Regions from separate parts of the Raoultibacter timonensis genome, predicted to be linked through region 2. Evidence: predicted binding sites of a transcription regulator. Region 2 holds the regulator's gene; each other region holds the start of a gene.

Region 1 (4,180 bases), 230 kb from region 2:
CTACATCGCGGGGGTCAAACAGCACGACGCGAAGGCGAAGCTGTTCACCAATAAAGAAAAGATCATCGTTGCGGTGGTGATCGCGCTCGGCATCGCCGGTGCCGTGTACTCGGTCTTGCAGTTCGGTCATTTTTAGAAGCCTGTATCCCACACGGCAAACCGCACCCCAGGCGCCTCGCATCCATCATGCGAGGCGCATTTTTCATCCAAGCAGCCCCGCGGCGCGCGCAGCGCGGCGCCGCTAAGACCCGCGTGAGCACCAGGGCGCACGGCGCATGCGCCAAAGGGACATGCAGCCCGTATGCGTATGCAACGGTCGGGCGCAATCAGGGCGCGAGGCGCATAAAGCTCTTCGGCGCGCACGCGAAAAACGCTATACTGGTGTGATCGTATTCGCATATCCGTACGACCACGAAAGAGAAACCGCTATGAGCATCGACAGTTACGAGGCGAGCCGCAAGCGCTCCGACGAGATTCGCGCCGACCTTCCCGAACATCCCGAGAAGTACACCATGTTGACGGGCGATCGGCCGACGGGGCGATTGCACCTCGGCCATTATTTCGGCACGATCCGCGAACGCGTGGCGCTCCAGAACCTCGGTGTGGCAACTCGCATCATCATCGCCGACTACCAGGTGATCACCGATCGCGATTCGACCGAAAACATTGCCGACAACGTACGCAACATGGTTATCGACTATCTCGCCTGCGGCATCGATCCCGAGAAGACCATCATCTTCACGCACTCGTCCGTTCCCGCCTTAAACCAGCTCATGCTTCCGTTCCTTTCGCTCGTAACCGAGGCCGAGCTTCTACGCAATCCCACGGTTAAGGCGGAAATGGAGGCCTCGGGCCACACGCTTACAGGCCTTTTGCTCACCTATCCCGTGCACCAGGCGTGCGACATCCTGTTCTGCAAGGGCAACATCGTACCCGTCGGCAAAGACCAGATGCCCCATATCGAGCAGACCCGCCAGATCGCACGACGTTTCAACGAGCGCTACGGCCACGTGTTTCCCGAACCCGACGGCCTGCTGAACAACTCGCCCGCCATCCCGGGCCTCGACGGCCGCAAGATGTCGAAGAGCTACGGCAACGCCATTTCGCTTTCCTCCACCGACGAGGAGACGGCGAAGCTCATCAAGAAATCCCAAACCGATGCGGATCGCACCATCACGTTCGACCCGGAAGCGCGCCCCGGCGTATCGGCACTGCTGACCACCGCGGCGCTGTGCACGGGCCGCACCGAAGAGGAGATCGCCGCCGAGATCGGCGATGGCGGATCGGGCACGCTGAAGAAGTACGTCACCGAAAGCGTGAACGGCTACCTCGCCCCCATCCGCGCCCGCCGGCAAAAGCTCGCTCAGGATATGGGCTATATCGAAGAAGTGCTGCACGAGGGCAATCGCCGCGCAAACGAAATCGCCGACGCTACGCTCGACGAAGTGCGAGCGACGATGGGCATGGTGTATTAGCATCCCGCCTCAGAAGCTCTGTCCGCGCATCGGGGCATCCGAGAGGAGCCCCTATGCGCGTTTTCAGCCGGATTGCCGACGGCGAAGCCCGCGTAGGTCCTTCGCTTCTTGATCCGAAAACAATTCGAACCCCGAAAGGGGTTCGAACGAATCAACTATGGCTCCCCGGGTAGGATTCGAACCTACAACCCTCCGGTTAACAGCCGGATGCTCTGCCGTTGAGCTACCGAGGAATGGGCTGCGCTTCATGCGCAAGTGGAAATTATACCGCAACCCGGATGTTTGGCAATACCGAATTTTAAACCGTTCGAATACTTTTTGACATGCGGTTACCTCAAACCGCCGATCCCTTCGTCAAACGCTCGATAGTGGCAAGCTCCTCGGAAGAAAACGCCTCCTTCTTCACGATCAATGCTCCCTGTTTTTTGCACGTCATGACGAACAGGTGCTCCGTTTGATCGGTTCTCTCGACATCTTCGTAGAAAACGACAAGCTCGCCGTTTTCGCCTCCCGCCTCGACCCGATCGCCGAAGAACGTCACCTCGTGCTCCACCGCACCGCCGCGGGGTCGCGCTCGCTTGAATGCGACGTATCCGAAAACGATCGGAACGATGAAGCGCATCGCAAGCAGCACGGCGGCCACGCCTGCCGCTTCCATCATGATATCGTGATTGGCGATATGGAAAAACGCATCGAACGGCAAGAGGACGGCGCAAATAAACATCAGGAGCAGCGCAACGGGAAGGGCAAGCGTATTGAGCACCTTGAGATGCGTTCCGCCAAGCCACTCGCGATAGTCGCCCATCGTAAGCGTCACGTTGCTTCGAGCTACCGCATCCACAGGTGCGTCCACATCCTTTTCGCCGTATGCCGTTTCGCTGTTCATATATCCCCACCACGCTACCGCCGCCATATGGATGCCCGATGGACATCGGCAGCCTTTCATCGTTTCGTTGGAGAACGGGTGCACAACCTTCAGAATGTTTAAGGTTTTACTACGAACATTTGTTTGCTATACTGAATGATGCGATAACGGATGAAGGGAGCCTGAAAACATCATGATCGTCAGCGCGTCGCGTCGCACCGACATACCTCGATTCCATATGGACTGGCTTCTCAACCGCCTTTCGGAAGGCTACGCTCTCGTCCGAAACCCCATGAACCGCTCAAGCGTTTCCCGTGTGCCCCTTACTCCGGAAGCCATCGACTGCATTGCGTTTTGGACGAAGAATCCCGAACCCATGCTCGAGCGCCTCGACGAGCTTTCCCCGTACCCCTATTACGTGCAGTTCACGCTGAATGCATACGGGGCCGATATCGAAGGGGCGCTGCCACCGAAAGCCGATCTCATTCGGACTTTCCAAGAACTCTCCGCCGCCGTCGGGCCCCATCGCATGGTATGGCGCTACAGCCCCATCCTCATAAGCAAGCGCTATACGATTTCCCACCATCTTCACTATTTTGAAACGTTCGCCAAGCGGCTCGAAGGCTTCACCTCGCAATGTCGCATCAGCTTCCTCGACGTGTACCCGAAGATAGAACGCCTTATGGGCAGACGGGGACTGCAATGCGTAGCACCCGAGAAGGAAACCTTTCTTGCGAAATCGCTTAGCGCCATCGCGGTCTCTCGCGGAATCGAATGCGGCGGCTGCGGCTCGATGGATCTCGAAGCGGCGGGCATGAAGCGCGTAGGCTGCATCGACGCCTCGTTCGTAGAACGGGCAACCGGCCTCAACGTCGCCGAAACGGGTACGGAGAGCTCGCGCGAGGGATGCTACTGCATACCGAGCGTCGACATCGGCGCGTACGACACCTGCGCGAACGGTTGCGTGTACTGCTATGCGAACGGCGGCGGCGAACGCAACGCCCCGAGGAGGTTCGACGCGTACGACCCCTTATCCGAAATGCTGTGCGACCGTACCGAACCGGGCGATGTCATCGCCGACAGGAAGGCAACGAGCTTGCTCGTTGCGCAGACAAGGCTCGTGCTGTAAAGGACGCAAGGGACGCCGCGCAACCCTACAGCGAAGACGGTGAATGCTGCGGATCGTGAAAAACGAAACTCCCTAACGAGGGAGTTTCATCTGAATTTAGAATGGTGGGCCCAGCAGGATTCGAACCTGCAACCAAAGGATTATGAGTCCTCTGCTCCACCGTTGAGCTATAGGCCCGCGGGTTTCGCGCATGCTTTCTCGCGCGAGTCAGTATTCTATCGCAAGTCCGTCTATACCGTAAGCCCCGAATATCAGATTCTCACTTGCGCTCGGACGACATGACCGCTAAAATACTTCGAGCACGCGGAAAGCACGGCTTTTCGAATGCGCGTTCGGTCGCTTGGCTCAGCGGGAGAGCATCGCCTTCACACGGCGGGGGTCACAGGTTCAAATCCTGTAGCGACCACCATAAACAACAGGCCATCGGCTCCCGGTGGCCTGATTTGTTTCATGACGCTATTTCGGATGCCCGAGCGCTTCCGTCCGCCGATCCTCTAAAATCCTCTCGGCCTCTTCGCAGAGCGCAACCGTGCTCGCACGCACATGCTCGGCAGAAAGCAGCAGCACGTTGAGCGTGCCTTCGATGTACATTTCCGGATCGCTCAGCTCGGAGCAAACGGCCATGCGCGTACATTCGATCGCACGAGCCAAATCGCCGGCGGAGTTTGCCGCAATCCTTAAATTGTCGATGAATTCGATGGATACCGTAAC
Region 2 (4,180 bases):
CGAGCGGCTCTGCGAGTTTGAAAGACTCCGCAGCTGGGCTGGCGAAGACGGGTGATGCGCTCGCCGCTGTCGGTATCGCGGTTGCGACACTCGGCAGCCTAGCGGCTGCGATAGCCGCATGGAGCAGGAGCAGGCGGCGCATGCCCGAATGACGTGACTCCGCGAAGGGAAGCGTAACGAAATGCAAACGCGGGTGTTGCCTGCCGTGCGGCACCCGTGCTAGTATCTGAGACCGATGTTCGTTCGGGAAAGGACGGGGTACGTACATGGCCACGATAAGGTTGCGGTAAGCGCTCTCATTCATATACACGCCATCTGAACCTTACGAAAGGCCATAGACCATGACCCAATCCAAGCATTTCACTATAGAAGAGGTACGCGAGCGCGCCGTGCTCGTGGGGGTCGATCGCGGCGATACGACGTGGCCCGTTTCCGAAAGCCTTGCAGAACTCGAGAGGCTCGCCAACACCGCCGGCGCCGACGTGGTTGCGGTAACGTCGCAAAAGCTCGATGCGCCGAATCCGCGTACGTTCGTCGGCTCGGGAAAGGCCGAGGAAGTTGCCGACCTCTGCCGCGCCCATAGCGCCGATATCGTGATATTCGATGACGAGCTTACCCCATCGCAGCAAACGAACCTTGAGAGGGTCGTTCCGAAGGAGGTCAAGGTAATCGATCGAACGGCGCTGATCCTCGATATATTCGCGCTGCATGCGACGAGCAAAGAGGGGCGTTTGCAGGTGAGGCTTGCTCAGAACCAATACCTTCTTCCGCGTCTTCGGGGCATGTGGGCCCACCTTGCCTCGAACCGCATGGGCGGCGGCGTCGGATCGAGGTTCGGCGAGGGCGAAAGCCAGCTCGAGGTCGACCGCAGGATGGTGCGCAAACGCATAACCTCGATCAAACGCGAGCTGAAGCAGCTGAACGAAGTGCGCGCGCTTCAGCGCGAGGGGCGGTACAAAAGCGGCATGTTCAAGGTATCCCTTGCGGGCTACACCAACGCCGGCAAATCGAGCCTCCTCAATGCGCTCACCGATGCGGGCGTGCTCAGCTACGATAAGCTGTTTGCCACGCTCGATTCGACGACGAGGAAATTCGTGCTTCCCGAGGGGCGCGAGATAACCCTTACCGATACCGTCGGATTCATTCAGAAGCTTCCGCATACGCTGGTCGAGGCATTCAAATCGACGCTCGACGAGATCGTGGGCGCTGATTTGATCCTTCATGTCATCGACGCTTCTTCAGACGAACGGGAGGCGCAGATTCAGTCGGTCGAAGAGGTGCTCGGGCAGATCGGAGCGCACGACATCAAGCGCGTCGAGGTGTTCAACAAGATCGATCTTCTCGGCGAGGTCGAAAAGGAGGCGCTGTCGAACAGGCATCCCGATGCGATACTCGTCTCGGCGCTCAGTGGAGCCGGCATAGACGCTCTGGTGAAGAGAATTGCAGCGGTGGCCTCAGCTCACGACGAGCTTATCAGCGTGCTGGTTCCCTACAGCAGAGGCGATCTTGTCTCGATCGCCCACGAACGTGCCTTGATCGTTCTCGAGGAACACGGCGAGGACGGTACGCGCATCGATATGCAGATAGGCCCCGCATACGCTTCGATGTTCGAGGCGTTCCGCGTCGAGGTGCAATCGCCCATCGACGCGTAGCCTCGTAGCTTCCGGAAAAGAATCGGCCCCGATCGACGATTGCGATCGGGGCCGACTGCCGTTGGGCGGAAAACGTATTTAAAGGCGCCTGAATACGGCGACGACTTTACCGGCTATGGAGCAATCGGTTGTGATGATGGGATCCATCGACGAGTTTTCCGGTTGCAGGCGTATGTGATTCGATTCTTTGTAGAAGCGCTTGACCGTAGCGCCGTCGTCCATGATGGCTACTACGATATCGCCGTTATCGGCGGTGGGTTGCTCTTTCACTACCACGTAATCGCCGCTGTTGATGCCGGCCTCGATCATGGAATCGCCGCGGACGGAAAGCAGGAACGCTGCGGCATCGCCGACGATTTCGGTTGGGAGGGTGATGGTGTCGGTGATGTTCTCCTCTGCGAGGATGGGAGAACCGGCTGCGACATCGCCGACCAGAGGAAGGTTGACCAGGTTGCCGAAGGTGGGCTGTATAAGATCGTCGATGCCCGATCCCGAGTGGTCTTCAAGCTGGTAGGTGAGGGCGATCGAGCGGGACTTGAGCGGATCTCGCTTGATGAGCCCTTTGTCTTCGAGCGCTTTGAGATGGACGTGAACCGTTGAAGGGGAGGAGAGGCCAAGGCTCTGACACACTTCACGCACGGTGGGGCCGTATCCCTTCTCGCGAATGCAGTCCTCGATGCAGTCGAGTACTGCCTGCTGGCGTTTCGTGACTTTTTCTGCCATGTGGCTTCCTTTCAAAACTTCGAACAAATGTTTGAAAAATATCTTGACATGAACTTTTGTTCGCCATATAGTATACACGAACAAAGGTTCTAGGCAAGAGCAAGGAGGCACATTTATGAAGAATTTCGAAGCGCGCTATACCGTGGTCGGAACATCCGCCCTCAAGGTCGATGCCTCCCAAAACCAAGCCCATGCTGCTATCATCGAATTCCCTGCATCCGGCAAAACCGGAAGGCCGCGCCATGCGGCGAGCCGGCATCTGCACGGAAGAGTCTCCGATCTTGAACTTGTCAGCGAGCTCCGAACGGGAACCGCCCGCGGCAAGGCATTCGGGCGCATTGCTCCCTGGCAGTCCGTTTCCGCTGGCGTTGTGCTCGCTGCAGCTGCTTTTGCCACCATCTTCCTTGGGATATAACGGTTAACCATCCTATCTTCCGCAGAAGCTGCGTTCTGTGAGAAGAGCTGCGTAGCGCCCCGGTTCGCCGGGGCGCATTTCGTTTCGAGGGGAGCTTGCTTCGCCGTGCTGATGGTGGGCGGCACGTATCGGGCGAGCGTTGCTATTCGAAGGCCGCCCGCGCGCCTCCGAGCGGAAAGCGTGCTTTTCGATTTTTGTATGATGTGTTACACTTCGAATGATCATACGCCATGGGCGTTGTACCCGTCATCAAGGAGAAGGACATGCGCAAATAACGATTGCCTTCGGGCATCCCCTAAGCAGACAGTATTCTTTTGTCGCAACCGGGTGCGCAATCGTTATCGTATCAGCCATGTCCCAGATTTCCATTGCATTTCATTCGCGTTGCGCCTTCGTTCAATGGAGGTCGCCATGTTCATTACCTTGCACAATGTGTCATATACCTACGATGATTCCCCTGTACCTGCGCTCGAAGGGCTTTCGGCGACGTTTGCCGAGGGGTGGACCGGTATCGTGGGAAACAACGGAGCCGGGAAAAGCACGCTCCTAAAACTCCTTTGCGGACATCTTCGGCCCGACGGGGGTACGATCAGACCTGCGGCTTCAGGGGTGTATTGCGCTCAAGAGACCGCCTTGGAGCCCGAAAACCTCTACGATTTCGCATCCGACTACTCAGCCGAGGCGGTTCGCCTCCGCGCTTCGCTCGAACTCGAAGACGATTGGCTGTGGCGTTACGGCACCCTTTCGCATGGCGAGCGCAAACGCATACAGGTTGCCTGTGCGCTTTCCCTTAATCCGGCGGTTGTGTCGCTCGACGAGCCGACGAACCATCTCGATAGCCAGACGCGGGAAGTCCTGCTCGGTGCGTTGAAGGCACATCGTGGCGTCGGTTTGCTCGTTTCGCACGACAGGCGCTTCCTCGACGAATTGGTTTCGCAGTGCCTGTTTATTGACGCTGGACGGGCGACGATGATCCCAGGCTCTTACACCGAAGCCAAAGCCCAGCTCGACCTGCGAGAGCAAAGCGCTCGAACCGAGCGAAAGCAGGTGCGCGACCAGCTTTCCCGAACCCGAAGCGAGATGAATCGGCGAAAAGCGGTGGCAAGCCAAAGCGCTGCCCGCCGATCGGGTCGTAACCTCGATAAACACGATAGCGACGGCCGCGAAAAGCTTCGCCTGGCCGTATATTCGGGACAAGACGGAAAAACCGGTCTGTTGGCCGCCCAAATGGATAAGAAGATCGAGAGAACCCGAGAGCGCCTCGATGGAATCCGGACCAAAAAGATCTACGAGAAGCCGCTCGATATACATGCGGAACCCTCGAAAAGGCGCTACGTGGCCCATATCGAACGAGGATCGATCAATATGGGAGATGCGAGGGTGCTTCATT
Region 3 (4,180 bases), 110 kb from region 2:
GATAAGCCCCCGTGCGACGGCGGGCATGGTTGACGCGGTTTGCGAGCGCAGGTGCAAGCGTGTCGGTGATGAGCGAGCTCTTGCCCGAACCCGATACGCCGGTCACGACGGTCAGCTCGCCGATCGGGATCTCGATGTCGACGTTCTTGAGGTTATTCTCGGTTGCGCCTAAAAGCTTGATGGCCCCGCGCTTCGCGTGGCGGCGCTCTTCGGGCAGCTCGATCTTCCTGCGGCCCGACAGGTAATCCGCCGTAAACGAGTTCTTCGCCCTGAGGATCTGCTTCGGCGTTCCTTCGGCGACCACCTCGCCGCCGTTTTCCCCCGCGCCGGGGCCCATGTCGATAACGTAATCGGCATGGCGGATCGTATCTTCGTCGTGTTCGACGACGATGACGGTGTTGCCGAGGTCGCGCAGCCGTTCGAGCGTCGCGATCAGGCGCTCGTTGTCGCGCTGGTGCAGACCGATGGACGGCTCGTCGAGGATGTAGAGCACGCCCATCAGACCCGCGCCGATCTGTGTGGCGAGCCTAATGCGCTGCGCCTCGCCGCCCGATAAGGTAGCGGTTGCGCGCTCGAGGGTAAGGTAGTCGAGCCCCACGTCGACGAGGAAGCGCAGGCGCGCCGCAATCTCCTTCACGATGGGCCCTGCGATCTGCTCGTCGGACCCCGTGAAGGAAAGGCCCTCGAAGAAGGCGAGCGAATCGACGGCGCTCATCTCGGTGACCTCGTGGATGTTCCTGCCCCCCACCGTGACGGCGAGGATCTCGGGCTTGAGGCGCTTGCCCCCGCAGGTTTGGCACGGAACGATGGCGAAGTACTGCGCGTACTTCTCTCGCTGGCTATCGCTCGTGGACTCCTGGTAGCGGTGCATGACCGCAGCGCAGGCGCCCTCCCAATCGATGTACCAGTACGTTTCGCGCCCGTCGACGGTTACGTAATCGACGCGCACCTTCTCCTTGGGAAGCCCGTAGAGCAGCGCATCGCGCACCTTCTTCGGCATGTCCTCCCAGGGCGTATCGGATGAGACCCCCATATGCTTTGCAACGGCACGCAGCACCTGCGGGTAGTAGTTCCCCGAGGTGAACGGCGCGATAACACCCTCGTCGAGCGAGAGCGACGGATCGGGAACCAAAAGGCTCGCGTCGACCTCTTCCCTGCTTCCGATGCCGAGGCAATCGGGGCAGGCGCCGTAAGGCGCATTGAACGAGAAGTCGCGCGGCTGCAGCTCGTCCATGGAGTGGCCGTGCTCGGGGCACGCGAGCGCGAGCGAGAACACGTACTCGCCTTCCTGCAAGCCGCCCGTTGCACCCGAAGAGGTGGCGCCGCTCGCCTTGGGCTTGCCGTCTTCGCCGAGCACCTGCACGAGCACGCGCCCGTCGGCGAGCTTCGTGGCCATCTCGACCGCTTCGGCGATACGGCTGACCGCGTCGCGCTTGAGCACTACGCGGTCGACGACGACGTCGATGAAGTGCTTGATCTTCTTGTTGAGCACGATCGTCTCGCCGTCGAGCTTCTTCACTTCGCCGTCGATGCGGACGCGCGAGAAGCCCTCCTTCTGCAGATCCTGGAAGAGCTTCGTGAACTCGCCCTTGCGGCCGACGACGACCGGTGCCATGACGAGCGCCTTCGCGCCTTCGCCGATCGAGAGGATCTCATCGGCCACCTGATCGGTCGTCTGCTTCTTGATCTCGCGGCCGCACTCGGGACAATGGGGCACGCCCACGCGGGCGAACAACAGACGCAGATAGTCGTAGATCTCGGTCGTGGTGCCCACGGTGGAGCGGGGGTTCTTGCTCGTGGTCTTCTGGTCGATCGAGACCGCCGGCGAAAGCCCGTCGATGCTGTCGAGGTCGGGCTTGTTCATCTGGCCGAGAAACTGACGGGCGTAGCTCGACAGGCTCTCGACGTAGCGGCGCTGCCCCTCGGCGTACATGGTGTCGAACGCCAGGGAGCTTTTTCCGGAACCCGACAATCCCGTGATCACAACGAGCTTGTCACGCGGAATGGTCAGGTCGATATCTTTGAGGTTGTGCTCGCGAGCACCCTTGATGACGATTGAATTCTGTGCCATATTCGTTAGCTTCTTTCGCTTCGCTTTCGGGCCGTCCGGCTTCCAGAGCAAACTCGGCTGACAGTCCGACCGTACGTATCACGCAAACGCCCATTGTAACGCAGACGGTCTCAAAAGCGGAACAAAATTAGAACAATCGTTCCCTATTCAAATGATTTGCACATTCTGTTCGATAGCGCCCTTTCGAGCGCGACGGAAGGCGGGGGCGCCCCGTGCGGCGAAAGGCGCGGAAGGCGGGTTCGCTTCGCTTACGGCGCGCTTCAGACTCGCAGCCCGCGATGCGCACGCTGCACGCCAAGGTCGGAGGCAGCCTGCACCGCGAGGTTTCCCGCTGCGGATCGCGATACGCCCGCTGCACGCCAAGGTCGGAGGCAGCCTGCACCGCGAGGTTTCCCGCTGCGGATCGCGATACGCCCGCAGCTTGCAATGCGCACGCATCCTCGCACAGCCCGCCCTTAGGGATTTCCCGAAATTCGCCTCGTTTAACTTCTGCATCGATACAGGAAGTGCTATTCTTCGCTCCATGGAAGACACACCGAACATAGCGAAGCGGCGCCTGCGCGAGGAGCGCACCATCTCCCAGATGATCTCATTGTACTGCGCCGGCAACCACAGCGACCGCGACCGGAGCGAAACCGCCTACTGCGGCGAGTCTCTTTGCGAGGAGTGCAAGGCCATCGACGACTACGCGGTGCTCCGTACGCAACGCTGCCGCAAGATGGAAGTCAAGACCTCGTGCGACGAGTGCGAGCACCACTGCTACAAGCCCGAAGAGCGAAAGAGCATCCGCACGGTCATGCGCTACTCGGGGCCCCGCATGATGAAGGCGCATCCCATCGCCGCCCTACGCCACCTTCTCGGCAGATAGCCGGGGTCGGCCGTGGTCCGGCGTTGCAGCATAGGCCGGACGCATGGACGCACGAGTGTTGCGGAATCGCCTGCTCGTGGCAGAAAACGCAAGGTTTTCGTCGCCGGAAGCGGGCGCCCCGCGCTGCCGCCGCCCCTGTAAACGGATTACCCCAGGTAGGGCCTTCCTGCAAGGAATTGCATCGGGTGGGAAGGCGCGACTTTGGACGCTAGCGCGACGAAAACCTTGCGTTTTCTGCCACGAGTTCCCTCGTCCGGCGCATGCGACCCCGATCGGGCCGATCGGCTCAGCGCTCCCGCTTCGCCCCCGCCCGTTTGACATGGCGGGCGGCTCTGCACCGCCCGCACGCCATGCCGCCTACCTGCGCGAGTCGATGGCCTGGCCGATGATACCGCGCGCAGCACCGTACGTAACGAGCAGATACGACCCGTACACCGCCACAACGAGCAGCACGGTCATCAGCGTAGGCCCGGTAATCGAGACGCCGACGCTTGTAAACAGGCTCGTACTCGTTACGCCGATCGCGCAAACGGCGTGGCACACCGCAAGACCGAGCGGCGCGATGAAGTAGATGAGCACTTGGGCGAGCAGTGACCGCGCGATCATCGGGCGATCGCACCCGAGCTTCGAGAGCAGCCGATAGCGCTCGATGCTGTCGCTGGCTTCGGAAAGCTGCTGGATGGCGAGCACGGCGGCGGTCGTGATGAGGAACACGAAGCCGATGTAGAGCGCAAGGTACGTGATGAGCATACGCATGCCGCCCGATTGCGCAATGACCTCCTGTGCGGTGAACGTCATCGACACGGGCCACGAATCGCTCTTGTAGGCGAACCCGTTTCGCGCTGTTTGATCGTCGGGCGGCAGAGCCTTGCCGAGCGCTTCCATAAGAGCCGTATCGCCTTCGGTCCGATCCGCCTTGTAGTCGATGTTGAGGTAGCTCATATAGGGCACGGCCCCTTGGTCCCTCACGGCGGCAATAACGTCATCGGGTACGATGAGCTGCGCGGCATCGCCCGCGAAGGAGTGGACATCGAGCGATTGGGCGTATACGCGATCGCTCTTGCTTTCGAGGGCGACGCCTCCTACCGTCACATCGCCGTCGAGCTGGGCGAGCCGATCGGAAAGCACGCTTCCCGATTCTGCGAGGTTGTTCACAACGTAGCCGTTCGATCCGACGTCGACCGGATCCTCTCCCGTCGCTTCGCGCAGTGCGTTAAACTGCGATGCGCTGATGATCTGGA

What was found. The regulator LexA, encoded in region 2, represses DNA repair genes until DNA is damaged. The targets are predictions, from matches to a motif close to CNAACANNTGTTNG.
Region 1: the regulator LexA is predicted to act here: its motif matches at 2,474-2,487, upstream of MWL89_RS07380 (DUF1848 domain-containing protein).
Region 3: the regulator LexA is predicted to act here: its motif matches at 2,201-2,214, upstream of uvrA (excinuclease ABC subunit UvrA).

What each region holds. Positions count from the first base shown of each region.
Region 1 covers NZ_AP025564.1:1,827,907-1,832,086, reverse strand. The annotation lists gene MWL89_RS07400 (basic amino acid/polyamine antiporter) at 1-136, shown strand, start outside; gene trpS (tryptophan--tRNA ligase) at 429-1,475, shown strand; tRNA gene MWL89_RS07390 (tRNA-Asn) at 1,634-1,708, opposite strand; gene MWL89_RS07385 (YcxB family protein) at 1,810-2,361, opposite strand; gene MWL89_RS07380 (DUF1848 domain-containing protein) at 2,534-3,469, shown strand; tRNA gene MWL89_RS07375 (tRNA-Ile) at 3,572-3,646, opposite strand; tRNA gene MWL89_RS07370 (tRNA-Val) at 3,804-3,878, shown strand; gene MWL89_RS07365 (hypothetical protein) at 3,926-4,180, opposite strand, start outside.
Region 2 covers NZ_AP025564.1:2,059,532-2,063,711, reverse strand. The annotation lists gene MWL89_RS08455 (InlB B-repeat-containing protein) at 1-152, shown strand, start outside; gene hflX (GTPase HflX) at 342-1,652, shown strand; gene lexA (transcriptional repressor LexA) at 1,731-2,375, opposite strand; gene MWL89_RS08440 (hypothetical protein) at 2,491-2,790, shown strand; gene MWL89_RS08435 (ATP-binding cassette domain-containing protein) at 3,202-4,180, shown strand, end outside.
Region 3 covers NZ_AP025564.1:1,953,954-1,958,133, reverse strand. The annotation lists gene uvrA (excinuclease ABC subunit UvrA) at 1-2,071, opposite strand, end outside; gene MWL89_RS07930 (nitrous oxide-stimulated promoter family protein) at 2,595-2,939, shown strand; gene MWL89_RS07925 (ABC transporter permease) at 3,297-4,180, opposite strand, start outside.